Regions from separate parts of the Collinsella sp. AM29-10AC genome, predicted to be linked through region 1. Evidence: riboswitches for the same ligand, from Rfam matches in the RefSeq annotation. Region 1 holds a riboswitch; the other holds the start of a gene.
The links. Region 1 has a riboswitch for thiamine pyrophosphate ahead of thiM (hydroxyethylthiazole kinase). Riboswitches for the same ligand answer to the same signal wherever they lie in the genome.
Positions count from the first base shown of each region.

Region 2: it holds a riboswitch for thiamine pyrophosphate, as region 1 does, so the genes downstream of both, thiC (phosphomethylpyrimidine synthase ThiC) here and thiM (hydroxyethylthiazole kinase) in region 1, are expected to answer to the same signal.

Region 1 covers NZ_QSKB01000003.1:70,439-80,545, forward strand. The annotation lists gene DW754_RS01965 (diguanylate cyclase domain-containing protein) at 250-1,779, opposite strand; gene DW754_RS01970 (EAL domain-containing protein) at 1,906-4,623, opposite strand; gene DW754_RS01975 (patatin family protein) at 4,943-5,812, shown strand; gene DW754_RS01980 (thiamine phosphate synthase) at 5,914-6,609, opposite strand; gene DW754_RS01985 (thiamine-binding protein) at 6,606-6,947, opposite strand; gene thiM (hydroxyethylthiazole kinase) at 6,951-7,790, opposite strand; TPP riboswitch at 7,842-7,952, opposite strand; gene DW754_RS01995 (HAD-IIB family hydrolase) at 8,116-9,024, shown strand; gene DW754_RS02000 (LysR family transcriptional regulator) at 9,035-9,931, shown strand; gene DW754_RS02005 (5-methyltetrahydropteroyltriglutamate--homocysteine S-methyltransferase) at 10,087-10,107, shown strand, end outside.
Region 2 covers NZ_QSKB01000015.1:24,848-34,954, reverse strand. The annotation lists gene DW754_RS06145 (DUF47 domain-containing protein) at 162-785, opposite strand; gene DW754_RS06140 (inorganic phosphate transporter) at 853-1,902, opposite strand; gene DW754_RS06135 (hypothetical protein) at 2,153-2,491, shown strand; gene DW754_RS06130 (Bax inhibitor-1 family protein) at 2,575-3,270, shown strand; gene DW754_RS06125 (TIGR02452 family protein) at 3,408-4,559, shown strand; gene DW754_RS06120 (SGNH/GDSL hydrolase family protein) at 4,637-5,296, shown strand; gene thiD (bifunctional hydroxymethylpyrimidine kinase/phosphomethylpyrimidine kinase) at 5,630-6,460, opposite strand; gene thiC (phosphomethylpyrimidine synthase ThiC) at 6,643-7,977, opposite strand; TPP riboswitch at 7,970-8,085, opposite strand; gene DW754_RS06105 (hypothetical protein) at 8,149-8,664, shown strand; gene DW754_RS06100 (YaaA family protein) at 8,688-9,497, opposite strand; gene DW754_RS06095 (aminopeptidase) at 9,603-10,107, opposite strand, start outside.

The DNA.
Region 1 (10,107 bases):
GCAGCCAATTGTCAATAGAATTTGATAGGCTTGGCTTAACAGATTTACTCGAGGGCATATCCGTGGCGAGGGATAGGTTCTATCTTGTTGAGCACTTATTTGCATCAGGCAAAGTAAACCAAGAGTATCGAAACGGTGCCCCCGGGCCCCGGGAGGGACTGCGGGGACGTTCGGCTAACTGCGGGTACGACCTATTTGCCCAATGTGTTCGGTTGAGATCGGAAATTAACCATCATGCGCCCCATAACGCTAGTCCAGCTTGGTGCCCGGTACTTGTGGTGCCTCTTCAAGTAGCGCTTTGAGCTCGTTCAAAATGGAAACGGGCTGTCGGTCGACGGCGTCCAGATGAAGTGTGGCCACACGAATGGGCGGCTGATATTCAAATGAGCCAAAGAGTACGGGCGACCCCAAGAACCGCTCGATTTCTTCTGCGATCGTGTCGGTCTCTTCGGGATCAAGGTCATCGAAAAGCGCCACGAACATCGGTCCGGTCGAGCGGAACAGACGGCCCTTGCCGCGCGAACAGTCCATGAGGCAGGCGGCACTTTCTGCCAAAACGCGGTCGCCCGCATCAAAGCCAAAGCGGGCATTGACCTTGGCGATGTCGTCGATTTTGATGGCGACCAGGCCTGCCTTGCGCGCCACGCGACGCATTTCGCCAATGGCGTTGACCAGGGCGTGGATATCGCCCAGGCCGGTCACGGAATCGGTCGTATCCGCCAAGCTTCGGTTGATGATAATGCCCACATACATGTTGGGCTCGGTTTCGGTGCTATCCAAGCGGTAGCCCGTACACTCGCACAGCGCATATTTACCAGCGGTATTCATGACGCGATACTGCATGTAATGGAAGTGCCACGCGCCGTTTACCACCATATCGAGCTCGCTGCGCACGTTGTCGCGGTCCTCGGGGTGAACGCGGGCGAGCCACATATCGAGCGAGTTATAGGGATGCTGGGAGGGCAGGTCAAAATCGCGCACGGCATTAATCGACCATTGCGATTCGCCGGTATCGAGGTTAAGGATAAACGGATAGCGCGTCTCGGAGCTCATGGAGATCGCTTGGAACACCCGGTCGTTGCAGGGAGGCTGATCGGCGATTGGGCGCATGGATGCGTCGTTTTCCTTCGGCTGCTGCACACGGTGCATGAGCTTGTAGCGATACATTTTGCGGTCGGCGTCCATGGTCATCTGGCGACGCGTATCGCCAGCGAGTGGGTCGACGCGCGAGCAGCCAAAGCTAAAGCTAGCGATCATGGGCGCTTTGCCGCCCGATGTTGCCTCGATAAGGTTGGTGCGCGTCCGCTCCAGGCGCTGCTCGAGTTCGGCTTCATCTGTCGTGGGGGATACGAGTACAAATTCGTCTCCACCGATACGGAACAGCAGGTCATTGGGTTCCATTGTCTCGGTGAGTGCACGGCAGATGCTCAGGATGTAGCGATTGCCCTCGGTGTGGCCAAACGTATCGTTGCAATGCTTAAGGCGATCGATATCGATATAGGCGCAGGTGAAGGGGGTGCCTTTGTGCCAAAGCAGCTCGGCATAACGGTGGAGTCCAGCACGGTTGCCAAGATTGGTGAGCGAATCGATATAGGCGCCGCGCTCAAGCAGCTCGCGTTCTTGCTGCAGGATGGCAAATGTCTTCTGTAGCTGCTCGCCGATGGCGCACAGCTCCGTGGGCAGCGCGGCAACATCGAGCTCGGCGGTCGAGACCCCGTTCGCAAGTCGCTGAAGATAAGCAATGATCGATTGCTCGCCCAGGCGATACGACTCGTTCATGATGGATAACCTCCTTGGGCACAACAGTGGTTTGCATCATATCCCCAATTCGGTTTGGATTGGGGGCATAAGTTAGCCAATGGGGACAAGCGCCCCTTCGGCGGTATCGTTTTGCGCGCGAGCGTATCAGTTTTTGTTACCGCCATCGAGCAATGCCTCAAAATCCTTTGCCTGCATGGGGCGGTAGTAGAGGAAGCCCTGAGCGTAGTGGGCACCCATTTGGAGCAGCATGTTCGCCTGCTCGTTTGTCTCGACGCCTTCGATTACAACGGGCAGATGGAGCGATTGCGCCATCTCGAGCATTGATGAAACGATTTGCGCGCTACGGCTTTGATCGCGGTCGGTGGGCACAAACGTGCGATCAAGCTTGATGACGTCGACGTTGACGTTCTTGAGCATCGCGAGCGTAGACTGGCCGGTGCCAAAATCGTCCATGTAGGTCGAGAAACCGCGAGTGTGTAGGTCGGCCGTCAGCTTATCCACGGCCTCGGACTCTCCCGTATAAGCCGTCTCGGTGATCTCAATGCGCATGAGCTCGGGCGGTAGGTTGTATTGGGCGGCAAGCGCCCCCATATGCTCGGCGACGTCGCAGGCAAGGATATCCACGCGCGACACATCGAGCGAGATCGGAACTACGCGCAGCCCTCGATCGATGCACTCACGCAGCCACGAGGCGACGCCCTGCCAAACATATTTGTCGAGCGTCACCACAAAACCGCTTTCCTCGAGAGCGGGGATAAAGGTGGTAGGTGAAATGAGGGAGCCATCCTTGTCAATCCAGCGTGTGAGCGCCTCGGCGCCAACGATCTCGCCGGTTTCCATGTCGACCTGGGGCTGCAAGTAGTAGGTAATGCGGCCGTTTGAGAGCGCATACTGGAATTCGGTCAGCGTGCGGTGGAACGCGATTTCGTGTTCGTATTCCTCGGGGCGGAAAATGGCAATGCGCTCCTTAAAGTCGTTTTTTGCGCGCCGATTGGTAAACATGGCCTTGGCCTGCGCATCGATGGTGATTTCCTCGTTGGAGTCGATGGGGTAGACGCCCATGGACGGCCAGAAGCCCACGCCGTCATCATGCTTGGCCACGGCCTGGCGAATGCGGCTATAGATCTGATGGACGGTGTCGTGTTCAAAGGGGATGAGTACGCAAAAATCGTCTTGGCCCCAGTACCCTGCGACGCCCATGGCGGCATTCTCGATGTCCTTGAGAACCGTGCCCACATCGGCGAGTACGCGGTCGCCCTCGGCCTGTCCGTGCCATTCGTTGAACAGTCGCATGTGCCCCATATCGACGGTGGCGATACACCAGGCGCCGTTGCGCCTTGTCTCGAGAAATTCGTTGGCGCGGCGCATAAACTCGCTGGGTCGATAGAGACCCGTGAGCGGATCGATGCGTTCGGCGATGGCGCTTTTGCGCTCCACCTCGGGTATGGGGAGGCTGTCGTTGGGAACAAGCCCGCCGGCCGTGCGAATGCGACGGTCGAGTTCGCCTAAAACGGCGGCCGTTTGATTGGTCAGGTGCTCGTAAAAGGCCGGAACGACAAGACAGACGGGGGTAATAGTGTCGCCCGCGATTCGAACGGGAGCGAAAACGGCCTCTTTGAGATGTTGGATCAGTTGCTCGAATGCTTCGTGATCCAAATTGTTGCTAAGCACGACGAACTGGGCGTTGCGTGAACGGAAGACGCGACTCCTGCCGCGAGTAATCGACAGCATGCGGCCTGCGTATTCGGCGAGCATGTTGTCGACGGCCTCGGCCCCGTAGAGCTCGTTGAGCTTTGCCGTGCCGCGAACGCGCACTGCTATAAGCCCCGTCTCGCAACGGTCGCGACGGCAGGCATCGATAGCGTTGATCAGCGTGCGCTGTGTTCCGAGACCCGTGGCGGCGTCGACGGTCTCGGCAAGCGAGTGGTTGACGAGCTCGCCGACATAGAGCGAGGGGACATTTCCGTCGCCGTCGATACGAAACCCGCGAGCACGGCCGAGGATGTAATCGCCGGCGGCATTGCGCACGCGGTACTGCATGACGTGACGATGTTTGGAGCCGTCATAGATTTGGTCGATGTCGTTGGTATAGGCCTCAAGGTCATCGGGATGGACACGCGTTTTCCAGTAATCGTGGCAGTTGTCTATATGCTCCGAAGGAAGACCAAGATCGCGCAAGGCGCCTTGTGACCAAAGGGTTCGATGTTTGTCCAAGTTCTCGATAAAGAAATATCGGCCTTCGTTGAGCATCGAAAGGGCGTCGAAAATGCGATCGCTTATTTCGAAGTCGTCGGTGTGGGCTTGTGCGATATTGCGTCGATCAAGGTGCACGGCATGACGTAGCTTGTAGTCGTACATGCGATGATCGGCATCGTTCGTCAAGCGATTGGGGGCTTCGCCCAGGGCGGGGTCGGCGTGTGCCACTCCGTAGCTAAACGAGTGAGGCATCTTGGAAGCGTTGTTTTCGAGCAGTACCGTTCGGCAGTGTTCCAGACGTTCGGCAAGGTCGTCCTCGGTCGCAATCGTAGATAGGATGGCGAACTCGTCGCCCCCCAGACGAAATGCCGCCTCGTCCACCTTCATATACAGTTTGAGATAGAGGCTCACCTGCAAGATATAGCGGTTGCCCTCGTCATGTCCAAAGATGTCGTTGCAGTGCTTAAGGTTATCGATGTCGATAAACGCCATGGTCACGGGCAGTTCCTGCTCCCAGAGTTCCTCTAAGGAACGGGTAAAGCCGCCGCGGTTGCCAAGTCCGGTGAGCTCGTCGGTAAAGGCGGTCCTGATCAGATCGTCCTGACGCTCCAGAAGGTCACGGATGGTCTTTTCGAGCGTTTCGGTATTATTGCTGGCGTTATCCATACTGTAAGCGGCTTTCTGAGGTCGGGGCGGATTGCGTCGGGCGAGCTCGTTGTGCACATGCGTTGCTGCTCAACGCCTTGCGTGTTTCCAAGCCCCCGCCTTGCTGCGTCGTTGGGTTTATTTGTCGGTTCGTGCTCTCGGCTGATAACTACTGAGTAGTATAAACAAGTGTATGGAATTATGTAGGGGTGCCCATGTTGCGGGCGGCCATTATTCGCCAAACGGTAACGCGACGATGTTCGATGAAAATGCGACTGAGACGATATTTGTTGATGGGTATACTTGTTCCGTTTTAAAACGCAGGAACGGAGATGGTCGCATGGCACAGTCAAATATGACGCGCACGGTGGGGCTGGCGCTCGAGGGAGGCGGCTACCGCGGTATGTATACGGCGGGCGTGCTCGACGTTTGGATGGAGCACGGTTTGACCTGCGACCATATGGTGGGCGTCTCGGCGGGCGCGGCATTTGGCTACAACTTTAAATCGCGCCAGATCGGCCGCGCCATTCGCTATAACAAGGCCTATTGCGCCGACAAACGCTATGCGAGCGTGACCAGCTGGCTGCGAACCGGCGATATGTTCAATGCCGATTTTGCCTATCACGAGGTGCCCATCGAGCGCGATCCCATCGACCTGGAGGCGTATCGCGCCTGCCCCATGCGGTTTACGTGCGTGTGCACCGATATCGAGACGGGCAAGGCCGTCTACCACGACCTGCCCTATGGCGACGAGCGGGATATCGAGTGGATCCGGGCATCGTCGGCGATTCCTGTGGCGACGCGTCCCGTTGCTATTGACGGGCATAAGTATCTGGATGGTGGCGTGGCTGATTCTATTCCCAGCGCATGGCTGTTTGCGCAGGGGTATGACCGCAATATCGTGGTACTCACGCAGCCGGCGGGCTTTGTGAAGCAGCCCAACAGCGTGATGCCCATGCTGCGGCGCGTGTTCCGTCACTATCCGGAGTTTGTTGCAGCGCTTGAGCATCGGCATGAGGTCTACAATGCCACGCTCGATGACCTGGCACGTCGAGAGGCTGCCGGGGAAATCTTTGTGGTGCGGCCGAGCGAATCGGTGAAGGTGCCGTCGCTGTGCCGCGAACCGGATGAGCTCGAGCGCATCTACCAGGTCGGCCGCCACGATGCAGAGGCGACTTTGCCGGCGTTGGAAGCGTATCTGGCGGGGTAAGGGTCGCATACGGAAAGCGCATCCCGGAATGGAGGCCCAAACTGGGATGCGCTTTCCATTGCTGAAGATATGAGGCTGCGAATCAGCTGTTCGGCCTATGCCTATGCCTGCTGCCAGGTGTCGACAAGCTCCTTGGCCGCGGCGTAGGGATCGTCGGCGCTGCAGACGGCGCTCACCACAAAGAAGCCGTCGACGCCGGTTGCCTTAAGCTGCGGCAAGTCGGCCGTCTTAACGCCGCCGCCCACCACGATGGGCACGGGGCTTGCCGCGTGGAGTGCGGCCAGGTCCTCAAAGCTCTTGGTGATGATGGAGCCATCGGCTGCGCGTCCGCAGTCGCGCTTGGTCTCGGTCTCGTGGAGCGGGCCGATGCCCAGGTAGTCGACCAGACTCATGTCGGCGGTCTTGACGTACTCGAGCATTTCCTCGCAACGGGCCGAAAGGCCCACGATGGCGTCGGGGCCCAGCAGCTTGCGACAGACCTCGACGGGAATATCGCTCTGGCCCACGTGCACGCCGTCGACCGCAATGCCCTGCTCGCGTGCGGCGAGTACGCAGTCAAGGCGGTCATCGATCAGCAAGGCGACCTGACCGGTCTTGCCGGCCTGTGCGATTGCCTGCGCGGCGTCGCCGGTCAGCGCAATGATCTCGCGGGCGCTTGCCACCTTGGAGCGCACCTGAATGCAGGTAAAGCCGGCGTCGAGCGCCTGGGCCACCACATCGCCCACGGGGCGTCCGAGGGTGTTTTCGGGGCCGAGCACCAGATAGGCCGAGATATCAAGGTTGTCGCGGATGCTCATCGTGCTTCCTCCTGCTTTTTGATCTGCGCTTCCATGCGCTCGAGTTTGCCGGTCATGGTGTCGGTAAATCCAGGTCGAATATCGGCTTTGAGCACGACTTCGGTTCGGATGCCCTTGTTCGCTAACACAAAGGTCGCGTCGCGCACGACCTGCATGACCTCGTCCCAGTCGCCCTCGATCTCGGTGAACATCGAGGTGGTGCGGTTGGGAAGGCCGCTCTCGCGAATGACGCGCACGACCTCGGCGACCTCGGCGGACAGTTCATCGCCGGTGCCGCACGGGGCGATGGCCACAGCGACGAGCGTGTTCATGCCGGCATTGGTTGCGGGCTCGGACATGGCTTATGCCTCCTCGAGCTCGAGTTGGTTATCGGCGATGTCTTGGGCGGTTGCGCGGTAGAGCTCGTCGATAAAGGCGACCTTAAAGCTTGCCGGGGCATCGGCGACGGCGGCGGCACGCGTGCCGGCGACGTTGTAGACGGCGGTACCGCAGACGGCTGCCGTAAACGGATCGGCAGCGCAGGCGTACACGGCCAGCACGCCGCCCTGCGAGCAACCGCAGCCGGTAATCTTGGACATGAGCGGGCTGCCGCCGTGGGATTTGGCCACGGTCGTGCCGTCGGTAATCAGGTCGACTTCGCCCGAGACCACAACGGCGCCGCCGGTGTAGCGAGCGAGCGCCACGGCGGCATCGCGGGCGGCGTCGACCGTGTCGGTGGTATCGACACCACGTACGCGGCTCAGATCGGCCGACTCGCCCTCAAGACCCCACAGGCCGGAGAGTGCGATGATCTCGGAGGCGTTGCCGCGTACGATGGCGGGCTTGTACTGCTTGAGCTCGTTTACCAGCTGGGTGCGCAGGCTACCGATGCCCAGACCCACCGGATCGAGCACCCAGGGCTTGCCGGCGTCGTGTGCCGCCTTGGCCGCGCGGGGAATCGTCTGCTCGTAGATGGGGAAGAGCGTGCCCATGTTGAGATAGATGGCGGCGCCGCCGGCAACGAGCGCCTCGCCCTCGTCGGGCAGATAGACCATGGCGGCCGAACCGCCCACGGCGAGCTGCGCGTTGGCGACAAAGTCGATCGTCACCGTGTTGGTGATGGAGCCGGCCATCGGATTGGTGGCTCGAATCTCCTCTACGGCCTTGACCATATGTTGCTTAAGCTGTTCCGAATCAATCACTGCACATGCCTCCTTGGCATAGAAAAGGGGCGCTGTGCATAGACAGCGCCCCTGTAAAGGCGGCATGCTCCCTACGCCAGCATTAACTGACAGGTTCAAAGGATTGGGCCCTATGCCCTCTCAGCCTTGTGGTTTGCACCGCCGGCACTCCCGCATCGAATCTGTTGTTCCCTATACTAGCGCACCTGCCAATATGGGACAGGTTTATTTTGGCAGGTGGCAACAGGGGCGCTGCATTTTCCCAGATAAAACCTGCCAAGATAAACCTGTCCCTTATTGGCAGGTCGTTACAATAGACGGGATAAAGAATGACCGAGGGGACCTTATGATCAAACTTGTTCTGACCGATATGGACGATACGCTGATTCCTGCTGGACACGATGGCGCCAGCGACTGCGCCATCGAGGGCATTCATGCCATGCAGGCGGCGGGCCTGCATTTTGGCCCGGTTTCGGGTCGCCAGCCGTCCGCGATGAGCTGGATGTTCCGCAATCGCTCCGAGTGCTTCTCGACCGGTGCGTTTTGCAACGGCCAGGTGATGTTTGTCGATGGCGAGGCGGTTGCCTCGCGCGCAACTGATAACGATGCCCTTATGCGCCTGGCCGACTACCTGGAGCAAGAGACCGACGATACCTATTTGAAGGTCTACCGTCTGGGTGATGACTTTTGGGACAACGACGCCTATTGCGTGACAAGCGATCCCGAGCGTGTGCGTCGCGCCATGGAGTCAGGCGGCAACGCGTGGCTCAAGGGCGAAGAGGCTCCCTGTCGCCCTGTCGTTGACGATGCCCCGGTATACAAGGCGAATATCTGGAGTGCCCGTTCGCGCGAGGAGCTCGCCGAGCTGCGCGAGCGTGTTGCCGCCGAGGTGCCGGAGCTCTCGCTCGTGTTTCCCAACAACCGCGTGCGCCTGTTCGACGTTCTTCCGACCGGCTGGGACAAGGGCTGTGCTGCGCTGGAGCTGGCGCGCGCTTTGGGCCTGACGCCCGACGAGGTGGCCGTATTCGGCGATTCCGATAACGATTTGCCCATGATCGATGCCGTTCCCAATTCCGTTGCAGTCGCCAATGCCAACGAGGCCGTCACGGCTGCCGCGCGCTGGCATATCGGCGCTGCGGCAGATGATGCGGTTGCCGGGGCTCTGCATCAGATTGCCGCCTGCGCCGCGACGGGGGAGATGCCGTCGTTTATGCGTCAGATGGACGCGACGGGTTTCGACGTCACGAACGTCTAGGGAGAAAGCCATGAAGCTCCAGCAGCTCAGATATGTCGTCAAAGTTGCCGAATGCGGCAGCATCACCGAGGCCTCGCGCCGGCTCTTTGTGTCGCAGCCTTCGATTACCGCGTCAATTCGCGATCTCGAAAACGAGATGGGTGTACACATCTTTGAGCGCACCAACAAGGGCGTCATTGTGTCCGAGGAAGGCGAGACCTTCTTGGGCTACGCGCGCCAGGTGCTCGACCAGGCCGACCTGCTCGAGGGCAAGTACAAAGGCACGTCCGAGCAGGTGCCGCACTTTAGTGTGAGCTGCCAGCATTATTCCTTTGCCGTTAATGCATTTGTCGATGTGATCCGCGAGTTCGATGCCGCGCGCTACGACTTTACCCTGCGCGAGGAGCAGACCCACGAGATTATCGAGGACGTCGCGCATATGAAAAGCGAGCTCGGCATCCTGTATCTGTCGGAGCACAATCGCGAGGTCATCGAGCGCATGCTGGCGGCCAACGAGCTCGTATTCGAAGGACTCTTCTGCGCTACGCCGCATGTCTTTGTGTGCTCCGACCATCCGCTGGCGGGTCGCTCGAGTGTGACGCTCGAGGACTTGGAAGACTACCCGTTCCTGTCCTATGAGCAGGGCAGCTACAACTCGTTTTACTATTCCGAGGAGCTGACCTCGACCTTTGAGCGCCGCAAGAATATCCGCGTGCGCGACCGTGCGACGCTGTTCAACCTAGCTATGGGCCTTAACGGTTACACGGTGTGTTCGGGCGTGATCAGCCATGAACTTAACGGCCCCGGCATTATCTCCATTCCGCTCGATGTAGACGAGTACATGGAGATCGGCATCATCACGCGCAAGAACACGACACTTACGCGCTACGGGCAGGCCTATATCGAAGCGATTCGTCAGCACATCTAGACTGCTGCGTTCTGCACGGGTCAAATCTCTTTATGGCAGTCCCAACTAATATAGGAAGCATCTATATCAAACTGATATAAACGCATATTTTACGATGTCCATATGAGCGCTCATACTCTGTCCCAGTAAAGCAACCAATGCAAAGGGAGATATCTATGAGCACTTCGATTCAACCG
Region 2 (10,107 bases), on a different contig from region 1:
AACAAAAGCCCCATCGCTTTCAAAGTATCAGCCAAAGTTCCCAATGGTGGTACGTAAGGCGAAGGGCCGGCACCTGTTTACTTTCGAACGACTCTGCCATGCAGCCGGAGTGAGAAAGCAAACAGGTGCCGGCCCTTCGCCGCCGGGACACGTACCCCCAATTAACTGTTCTTCATGACAATCGAATCCACAACATCGGCCACATTCTCACAGCAGTCAGCGCAGTACTCCAGGAAGGCGTACACGTCACGCCAGGCGATGACCTCGAGCGGGTCCTTGCCGTTAACGTGCAGGTTGCGCATGGCGTTGATATAGAGCTCGTCGGCTTCGGACTCGATGGTGTTGATCTGGATGACGAGTTCGCGCAGGGTCTTGGACTTGCGGTAGTTGGGCAGCTCGACCATCAGGTCTTTCATGGCGCGGCAGGCGTCAGTCACCTTGTGGGCGATGACGATGGCGTCGGGATGGATGCTCTGGATGTTGGTGAAGTAGACGCGCTGCACGACGCCCTCGATGCGGTCGAGCACGGTGTCGAGTGAGCAGCTCATCAGATCCAGATCCTCGCGCTCGAGCGGGGTGATAAAGGCGGTGAGCAAGGCGTCCTCAAGCTCATGGTGCTTCTTGTCGGCCGCATGCTCGATCGCGTGCATCTTGTTGAGCATATCGTGAATCTTTGCGGGATCGAAGTTCTCGAAAATCTTGGTGAGCAGCTCGGCGGCCTGGACGGCAAGGTCGGCGCAGGCGACGTAGTTGTCGAAGTAGAACGAATCGGGTTTCTTTGCCATGGGTGGGTCCTTTCGAGGCGAAGACGGGTGGGCGAGGTAATGCAGTCCGGATGGACGTTCGGTTTGACTAGAGGAACATCATGAACAGCTTGGCCATGACAAAGCTGATGAGTCCGCAGGCGGGGAAGGTGAAGAACCAGGTGAACATCATGTCTTTGACGACGCCGAAGTTGATGGCTGAGAGGCGCTTGACGGCACCGACGCCCATGATGGCGCAGGTCTTGATGTGTGTGGAGGACACGGGGATGCCGGTAAGGGTGGCAAGCAGCAGGTTTGCGGCGCCCGCCAGGTCGGCGGAGAAGCCCTGATACTTTTCGAGCTTGACCATGCTCTGGCCGACGGACTTGATGATGCGCTCGCCGCCCACGCTGGTGCCGATACCCATAGTGGCCGAGCACAGCAGCATAATCCAGATGGGGATGCCTGCATCGCCGACGCTCGTCTGGCCGCTGGCAAAGGCCACGCCTAAAAAGAGCACGCCGATGAACTTCTGTCCATCCTGCGCGCCGTGCATAAAGCTCATGGCCGCAGCGCTCGCGATCTGAGCGTATTTAAAGAAGACATTGGCACGTCGCCTGTTGGCGGCGGCGAAAAGAATCGAGACGAGCTTGCACAGGACCCAGCCCATGACAAAGCCCAGGCCGATGGAGAGCGCCAGACCGTAGATGACCTTCATCCACTCGTGGACGTTGACGCTGCTCGCACCGCCGAGGGCGATGGCGGCACCGGTCAGGCCGGCGATAAGGCTGTGGCTTTGCGAGGTGGGGATGCCAAAACGCGACGCTGTGGCGCCGTAGACGACGATGGAGAACAGCGCCGCGCATAGGCAGGCGAGCGCCATGGTGCTGTTTCCGCCAAAGTCGACGATATGTGAGATGGTGTTGGCGACGCTCGCGTTAAAGTGCGTCATGATGAGCACGCCGAGGAAGTTGAATGCGGCGCTCATGAGAATGGCGGCGCGGGCGGGCATGCAACGCGTAGTGACGCAGGTCGCGATGGCGTTGGGCGCGTCGGTCCATCCATTGACGAAGATGGCGCCCAACGCGAGGATCACGGTGACGGCAAGGACTGGGTTCGACACAATTTGGCCGAGGAAGGTTGAGAACGTTACGTCCATATATGGGCTTTCTCGAAGTTTGCAGACACGTTACAAAAACATGATAAATCGTATCACCTCCTGCGGGTCTCTTTACCGAGTTCTGATGGGAGAAGTGAACTTTTTGGCACTAAAATTGAATATTAGCCCTGTTGGCCGCGGGTGTTCTTTTTGCTAACACGCCATACGGACACGTGCGATTACTACGACACTCCAAAACCACAGTCTGTTCGCTTTACAACATGCAAACATGCGTTCGATAATAGGAGGCATGGAATATCGACAGACAGACGGCAAAACTCGGCGCGTGCACAAGCAGTATGTGGACGTCGTGGCCCGCATCCTCGCGGGCGGACAAGTCGTGCCGGTTACCGTCTGCTGGGTCGACGGTCGCTGCTTTACGATTGACGAGATCGTCTCGTCCACTGGTTTTGGCCTGACGGTCCACGGCGTTCGTACGGCAACCTATAAGGTGCGTTTTGGCGGGCACGCGACCGAGTTGTATCTGGAGGACCAGGCGTGCGGACGGCCGGACGGCTCGCAGGCCCACGTGATGCGTTGGTGGGTCTGGGCGTTTGATCGTACGCTTGAGGGCGAGCGCCGTAGGTAAGGACGCACGGCGTTCGGGTACAATGGCAGGAATCTTGTCATCTGCTGCGCCGTCTTTCACGGCGCTTTGTGAAAGGACGAAGTATGAACGATATCCAGGGCTATCAGAACGGCCCCATCGAGACCGGTGCAAGCCGTGCCAAGGAGATGTCGCCGCGCGCGTACAACCTTGTCATGTCTGCCCTGATTTTCTTGGGCTTTTGCGCCATGGGCGCCGGCGCCTACTTTACGAGCACCATGTCGTTTGCGCGCATGATGATGAGCGGCGCAGCCTTGCCGCTGGTCTTTGGCTCGTTTATTTTGACCATCGTCGGCATGGTCATGATGTCGGCCGCCGCCAGCAAGCAGTCCGTGGGCCTGTCCCTTGTGGGCTACGTAATCTTTGCGAGTACCTTTGGCCTGACCGCGTCGTTTGGCCTTGCCAACTACGACCTGCCCACCATCAACACCGCTTTTATCGCCACGGCCGCCATCACCTTTGTCTTTGGCGCGCTGGGCGTGACCTTCCCCAAGTTTTTCCAGCGCGTATATGGCATCGGTTTTGGCATTCTGCTCGCCACTGTTCTGGTTGAGATCGTGCTGATGTTCATGGGCGTCTCGCAGTCCATCACCGACCTGATCGTGATCGTGGTGTTCGCCGGCTTTATTGGCTACGACACCTATGTTGCCACGACGGTGCCGCCTACGCTGCCCAACGCCGTGCTCATGGCGTCCAATCTGTTCGTTGACATTATCAACGTGTTCCTGCGCATCCTGAACATCCTTGGCCGTCGCGACTAGTGGCGAATTGCGGCGGTGCTTGCCGTGCGGGCAAATCGATGCGAAAGGCGGTCCTTCGGGGCCGTCTTTTTTGTACGCGGCGGGGTATCATGGATGGGAAAAGCCGATAGCGGCAGCGACAGGAAAGGTGGCCACGTATGGCAGACGTCGACAACAGGAACCGTAACCGCAGGTCCAACCGAGCGGGTCAGCCCAATCCCAAGCGCGAGGCCCGTGCCAAGGCCGCCGAGCGTCACGTGTCAACTGTGTCCGAAGCGTGCGCCAAGGATATCGAGCGTTCGCTTGCCGGTGTTCGCGAGTTTGACGGTATGCCTGCCGGCTTTGTCGCGGCGATGAAGGCCAAGGTTCAGACTGCTGTGGCCGCTGAAGAACAGGTTGCCGAGGACGTCGAGGGCGCGGAGGCTGCCGAGACCGAGGCGGCACCCGAGAGCGAGGCAGCGCCCGAGACCGAGGCAGCTCCTGAGCCCGTCGAGGAGCCTGCCGAGGAAATCGCCGAAGCTGAGTCCGCGCCTGCTGAGGAGCCTGCTGCGTCCCTGCCTGAGGTCACCGTGCTCGATGCCTCCGCCACGCAGGCCATCTTGGACAACGGTCGTGGCTATGCGCAGTTCTGCGACATGGCCGTGCTCGCCTTTGCCTCGTTCACCAATCCGGGCGGTGGCTATATTCAGGGTTATCTGGGCCAGGAGGCCACGCTGTGCGCCGATTCGTATCTGTACAACGTTCTCGATAAGCAGCGCAAATGGTACGGCGAGAACCGTCGCCGCAACATCAACTGCGAGCTTTACCGAAACCGTGCGCTGGTGGTGCCTGCGGTGCGCTTCGATCGCAACCACGTGCATGCATACGCCGACGTGATCGTGGCCGCCGCGCCCAACGTTAAGCGCGCCCGCCAGGAGTATCGCGTGAGCGACGATGCTCTGCTGGATGCCCTGCGCGACCGCATTCGCTTTGTGCTTGCCATCTGCGACGAGCTGGGTCGCGAGAAGCTCGTACTGGGCGCTTGGGGCTGCGACAACAACGGCTTTGACGCCGAGGCCGTGGCCGAGCTCTTCCGCAAGGAGCTCGCGTCGGGCGACTTTAAGGTCAAGCAAGTCTTCTTTGCCGTGCCTTCTACGCGCTGGGATGAGGATTTTGCCAAGTTCGAGCACGTGCTGGCAAACTTCCCCGAGCGCAACGAGGAGTCCTATGCCCAGGTTGCCGCTCGCGCTGCGGCAGCTCGCGCCGCCGAGCAGGCCCAGGCTGCTACCGAGGATGATGAGAACGAGGACGATTGGCGCAAGTACCTGTAATCGGTACGTGCTGACAGATGGGTCGAGCCGGCGGGAGGGCTGCTCCCGTCGGCTTTTTACTGAGCGAGGGGCTTACGATGAAAAACGTTCTATGCTTTGGCGACAGCAACACCTATGGTTACGATCCGGCGGGCATGCGCGACGGCACCGCGGTGCGCTATGCGCGGGATGTGCGCTGGTGCGGCGTGGCCCAACGTGACTTAGGCGAGGGCTGGCATGTAATTGAAGAAGGCCTCAACGGCCGCACGACGGTACGCGACGACATGTGCCATCTGGACACCAATCTTAACGGCATCCGCGCGCTGCCGATGCTGCTCGAGGCCCATAAGCCACTGGACGCCATTGTGATCATGCTGGGCACCAACGACTGCAAGACGGTCTTTAACGTGACGGCTGCCGATATCGCCCGTGGCGCCATGGCGCTGATTCGCGCCGTCCGCGCGTTTCCGTGGACCGACGCTGCGCCTTGTCCGCGCATTCTGCTGATGGCTCCTATCAAGATCAAGCCGCAGATCGCCGATGTATATATGACCGATTTTGACGAGCGTTCCGTCGAGGCCTCGGAGCATTTTGCTGAATACTACGCGCACGTAGCCGAGCAGTTTGGCTGCGACTTTTTGAATGCAGCGGAGTTTGCCGAGCCGGGCGATATCGACTATCTGCATATGATGCCCGAAAGCCATGAGAGCCTGGGTCACGCCGTGGCGGCCAAGCTCCAAGAGATGCTCGGTGAGTAGCACGGCCCCAAACCACCACAATAGTTCTCCTTGCGACGGCTTGTTTCGTTGGTTTGCTTTGATCTGTAACAGTTGTAAGGCCAAAAACGGGCTAGATGTTACAGATTAAGATTATTTAGGTCGATATCGGTCGTTTGTCTCGATCTGTAACATCTAGGGTCGATTTTGCCGAGTTACTGTTACACATCGAGATTATCTTCTCAGTGGAATTTGGATGTCTCGATTTGTAACGGGTGGGCCGAAAAATGGACTTTAACTGTTACAGATCGAGATGTTTGTGGGAACCACCGCAAGGGTGCCTGTCCCCTTTGCGGTGGTTTTGGACTGCGAATCTTAATACTGCCACATGTGGTTGACGGGGCCGGAGCCTTTGCCCATGTTCAGGCCGGCGGCCAGAGCGCCTGTCAGGTAGGCCTTGCCAGCGTTGACGGCATCGGCAAGATCCATACCCTGGGCCAGCGCGCAGGCAATGGCGGACGAGAGCGTGCAGCCGGTGCCGTGTGTGTTATTGGTATCGATACGCTTGTGGCGGAACCACGTGGTGAGTGGATCTCCCAGATGGTTGCCCTCGTCATCGAGCGGCGCGGGTTCGGCCAGTACATCGTTGGCCTCGTTGACAAGATGCCCACCCTTAACGAGGGATGCGCAACCAAAGCGGCGGGTGAGGAGCATGGCAGCATTTTGCTGCGTGCGCTCGGAGTCGACCTCGTAGTCGAGCAGGGCCATGGCCTCGGGAATATTGGGCGTGATAACCGTCGCCAGCGGGAACAGGCGGCGGGTGAGCGCCTCGGCGGCATCTTCGGCAATCAGCCGCGCGCCCGAGGTGGCGACCATGACGGGGTCGACGACCACGTTCGTTGCGTTCCAGGCGCTCAAGCGGTCGGCGATGACTTCGATAATCTCGACAGAAGAAACCATGCCGATCTTGACGGCGCTCGGGCGGATATCGTCAAAAACGGCGTCAATTTGCGCGGCTACGATATCTGGCGAGATATCCTGTACGGCGGTGACGCCCAGCGTGTTTTGCGCTGTGATGGCGGTGATGGCCGTCTCGGCATACAGGCGGTGCGCCGTGATGGTCTTGATGTCGGCCTGAATGCCGGCGCCGCCGCTGGAATCGGATCCCGCGATGGACAGGACGGCAGGTACCTTACTACGATCCATGTTCGCTCCCTTGTTCGGTCGGAATCAAATGGGTCTTTAAGCCAGCATTATAAAGATGCCCGGGCCGACTCTATGTCGAACCCGGGCGGGCGATGCAATCTTTACGCAAATGCAAGCAAATGTTCACACGTCAACAATTGACAGGCACCAGCTCGCCGCCAGAGGCGGCCGCGGCGACAGGGTTAGTCCTCTATGCCGAGGTCGATCGTGGTGCCCTCGAAGATCTTGTTGACGGTGCGGACGGCGCACATCTTGCCACACATGGTGCAAGTGCCCTCGGTGGCGGCGGGGGACTCCTCGTAGCGCTTCTTGCCCGTAACCGGGTCGAGCGCGCACTCCCACATGGCGTCCCAGTCAAGCTTGCGGCGTGCCTGGCCCATCTTGTCGTCCATGTCGCGGGCGTGCGGCACCTTTTTGGCGATGTCGGCGGCGTGTGCGGCGATCTTGGTGGCCATGAGGCCGTCGAGCACATCCTGGGCGTTGGGCAGGCATAGGTGCTCTGCCGGTGTCACGTAGCACAGGAAGTCGGCACCGGAGCTGGCGGAGATGGCGCCGCCGATGGCAGCGGTGATGTGGTCGTAACCCACGCCGATATCGGTCACCAGCGGCCCGAGCACATAGAACGGAGCATTGTGGCACAGGCGTTTCTGCAGTTTCATGTTGGCGGCGATCTCGTCGAGCGCCATGTGACCCGGGCCCTCGACCATGACCTGGACGCCGGCGGCCCAAGCGCGCTTGCACAGCTTGCCCAGCTCGATCATCTCAGCGGTCTCGGTGGCGTCGTTGGAGTCGTAGAGGCAGCCCGGGCGGCAGGAGTCGCCGAGCGAAATCGTCACGTCGTACTCGTGGCAAATCTCGAGCAACTCGTCGTAGAACTCATAGAATGGGTTCTCGTTACCGGTGACCTCCATCCAGCCAAACAGCAGTGAGCCGCCACGGCTCACGATGTTCATCAGGCGGCCGGTCTCCTTAAAGGTCTTGGTGACCGACTTGTTTATGCCGCAGTGGATGGTCATAAAGTCCACGCCGTCCTCGGCATGCGCGCGCACGACTTCGAACAGGTCGTCCTTGGTGAGCTTGACCAGCGGCTTTTCCATGTAGCCGATGGCGTCGTACATGGGGACGGTGCCTACCATGAGCGGCGTCTCGTCGATGAGCTGCTGGCGGAACTGGCGCGTCTTGCCCGAGTTGGAGAGGTCCATGATGGCGTCGGCGCCAAAGTCCTCGGCGATCTTGACCTTCTTCCATTCCTCGGCGGCATCGGCCTTGTCGCCCGAGATGCCCAGGTTCACGTTGACCTTGGTGGACAGGCCCTCACCGACGCCAAAGGCGCGCATGCCCTTTTTGATGTGCACGATGTTGGCGGGAATGGAGATGCGGCCGTCGGCCACGCGCTCGCGGATGTACTCGGGGTCGCGATGCTCGCGCTCGGCGACCTCCTTCATCTGCGGTGTGATCCGCCCGGCGCGGGCGAAGTCGATTTGCGTGACGAGCTTGGGCTCGGTCTGTGCGCTCATTGGCACGGCTCCCTTCGTTGGCATTACCCATATCAGGTTTGCGGGTCAGGGCGGGCGCGCCCAGTCTCAGCCTGCCGTCTTGTCCTGCAAGCTCCCCGTTTATGTAATGGGCTCAAGTATAGCCTGAATGGGTACGATTGGGCCAACGAGCGTGCCTGTGGGGAGGCGTACATGGAAGACAAGCATCTATATCGAGAGACACAATGGGGTGTATCGGCCGAGGAAAGCCGTGCGCACCATGGGTTGGTCGCGATTGGTTTTGCGGTGCTTGCCGTGCTGGTGATTGCCTTTTGTATTTGGACGTTCGGCGGTCCTGGCGGCGCCACCTGGGGGTTTGAAGCCGACGAGGGCCTGCCGATTATGACCATGAAAGTTTCTGGTGGCAACACGGTTGCCGCACCGGGCGACTATTGGTATCCGCGCGACGAGTTTGTGCAGCTGCAGCTGAGCGGCGGGTCTATTCCGGGTGAAGAAATCGAACGCGTGACGTTTGATGCGACGCTCAAAACGCTGACGGTGAAGCTCAAAGATCAAGGGGACGTGCCCACGACCATGGACATTGCGCTGACGGAGTGGCGTCTGGAACCTCCGTCGGGCGTTACGGTATCCGACGTAGAGCACGTTAAGATTACCTACCAAGATGGCTCGACGAGCGAGATTGCAAAGGCCGATGGCTTGGCGGAGTAACGGGGTGTTTGGAAACGGCGGGCCTATAGTGCCTGCGCGTTCATGAAAACCAGGGTGTTTTTGTCTGAAAGCTCGGGGATGTGCCGATAGCCGATGTTGAATGCGGTAAGTTCGCTTGCATCCTCGAGCTTGTTTTCTGCCATCCACCGCACCATGGAGCCGCGCGCCTTTTTGCTGGCGGTCGACCGTTGGATGGGCTTCCCGTTGCGGATGCCCTCGCCAAAGAGGCATGTGACGGCCGTGGCGTCGCCCGCGAGGTGGGGCAGAACGGCTTTGGCATACTCTACGCTGGCGAGGTTGACGATCGTGGTGTTTGAGCCTGCCGGGGCGATAGCCCGCGCGAGCTTATCGCTCCAAAATGCGTAGAGGTCTCGGGCACCGTCGACGACAAGCTTCGCGCCCATCTCCAGCCGATACGGTTCGACGGCATGAAAGGGACGAACGCACCCGTAGAGGCCGGAGAGGATCCACAGATGGCTTTGCAGCCAGGCGAGCTGTTCGGCATCCATTACCTCGGGTGCCATGCTCTGGTACTGAATGCCGTGATAGGACATGATGGCAGGGGAGAAGTGACGGGCGAGTGCGGGATTGTCGAGATCGCCGTTTTTCAGGATGGGCCCGAACTCATGCAGGGTGTTGAGGCAAGGTCCCAGCAGTTTGTCACTCACGTTCCACAGCGCCTGCAGGCCGCCGCTGCCTTCATTCCGCTCGATATCTAGCAGTGCGCGGTGGAGGCGAGCTGTCTCGCGCACAAAGGGTGGAATGCCCAGGACTTCAAAAGCATTTTGGGCCGCGCGCATCTGCTTGGCGGGCGAAATGATGACCTGCAGCATGGACTCTCCTCTGCCAAAAAAGAAATTGCGGTGGAATACGGTCTGTTTGGGCTATTGAAAGACCAAATCAATCCGTATTCCACCGCAAGTTATGGGTGGGGTGGATTAGGCGCGCTCGAGGAAGGCCTTGTAGCCGCGATAGGCCTCGTAGATGTCGGCCTTGTTGGCGACCTCCCACAGGGCGTGCATGGACAGGACGGCAACGCCGGAATCGATGACGTTCATGCCGTACTTGGCCATGATGTAGGCGATGGTGCCGCCGCCGCCCGCGTTGACGCGGCCGAGCTCGCAGGTCTGGAAGTCCACTCCTGCCTTGTCCATGATGTCGCGAATGAGGGCCACATACTCGGCGTCGGCGTCGTTAGAGCCGCCCTTGCCGCGGCTGCCCGTGTACTTGTTAAAGCACAGGCCGCGACCCATAAAGGCGGCGTTCTTGGTCTCGAACTTGCCGGCATAGCCCGGGTCGAAGCCGGCGGACACGTCGGAGGAGAGCATACGGCTGTGGGCGAGCGCGCGGCGCAGAGCCAGCGGGCTGTCCTCGCCGGCGAGCGTCATGATCTCGGCGACGGTGTTCTCGAAGAAGCGGCTCGTCATGCCGGTGGCGCCCACG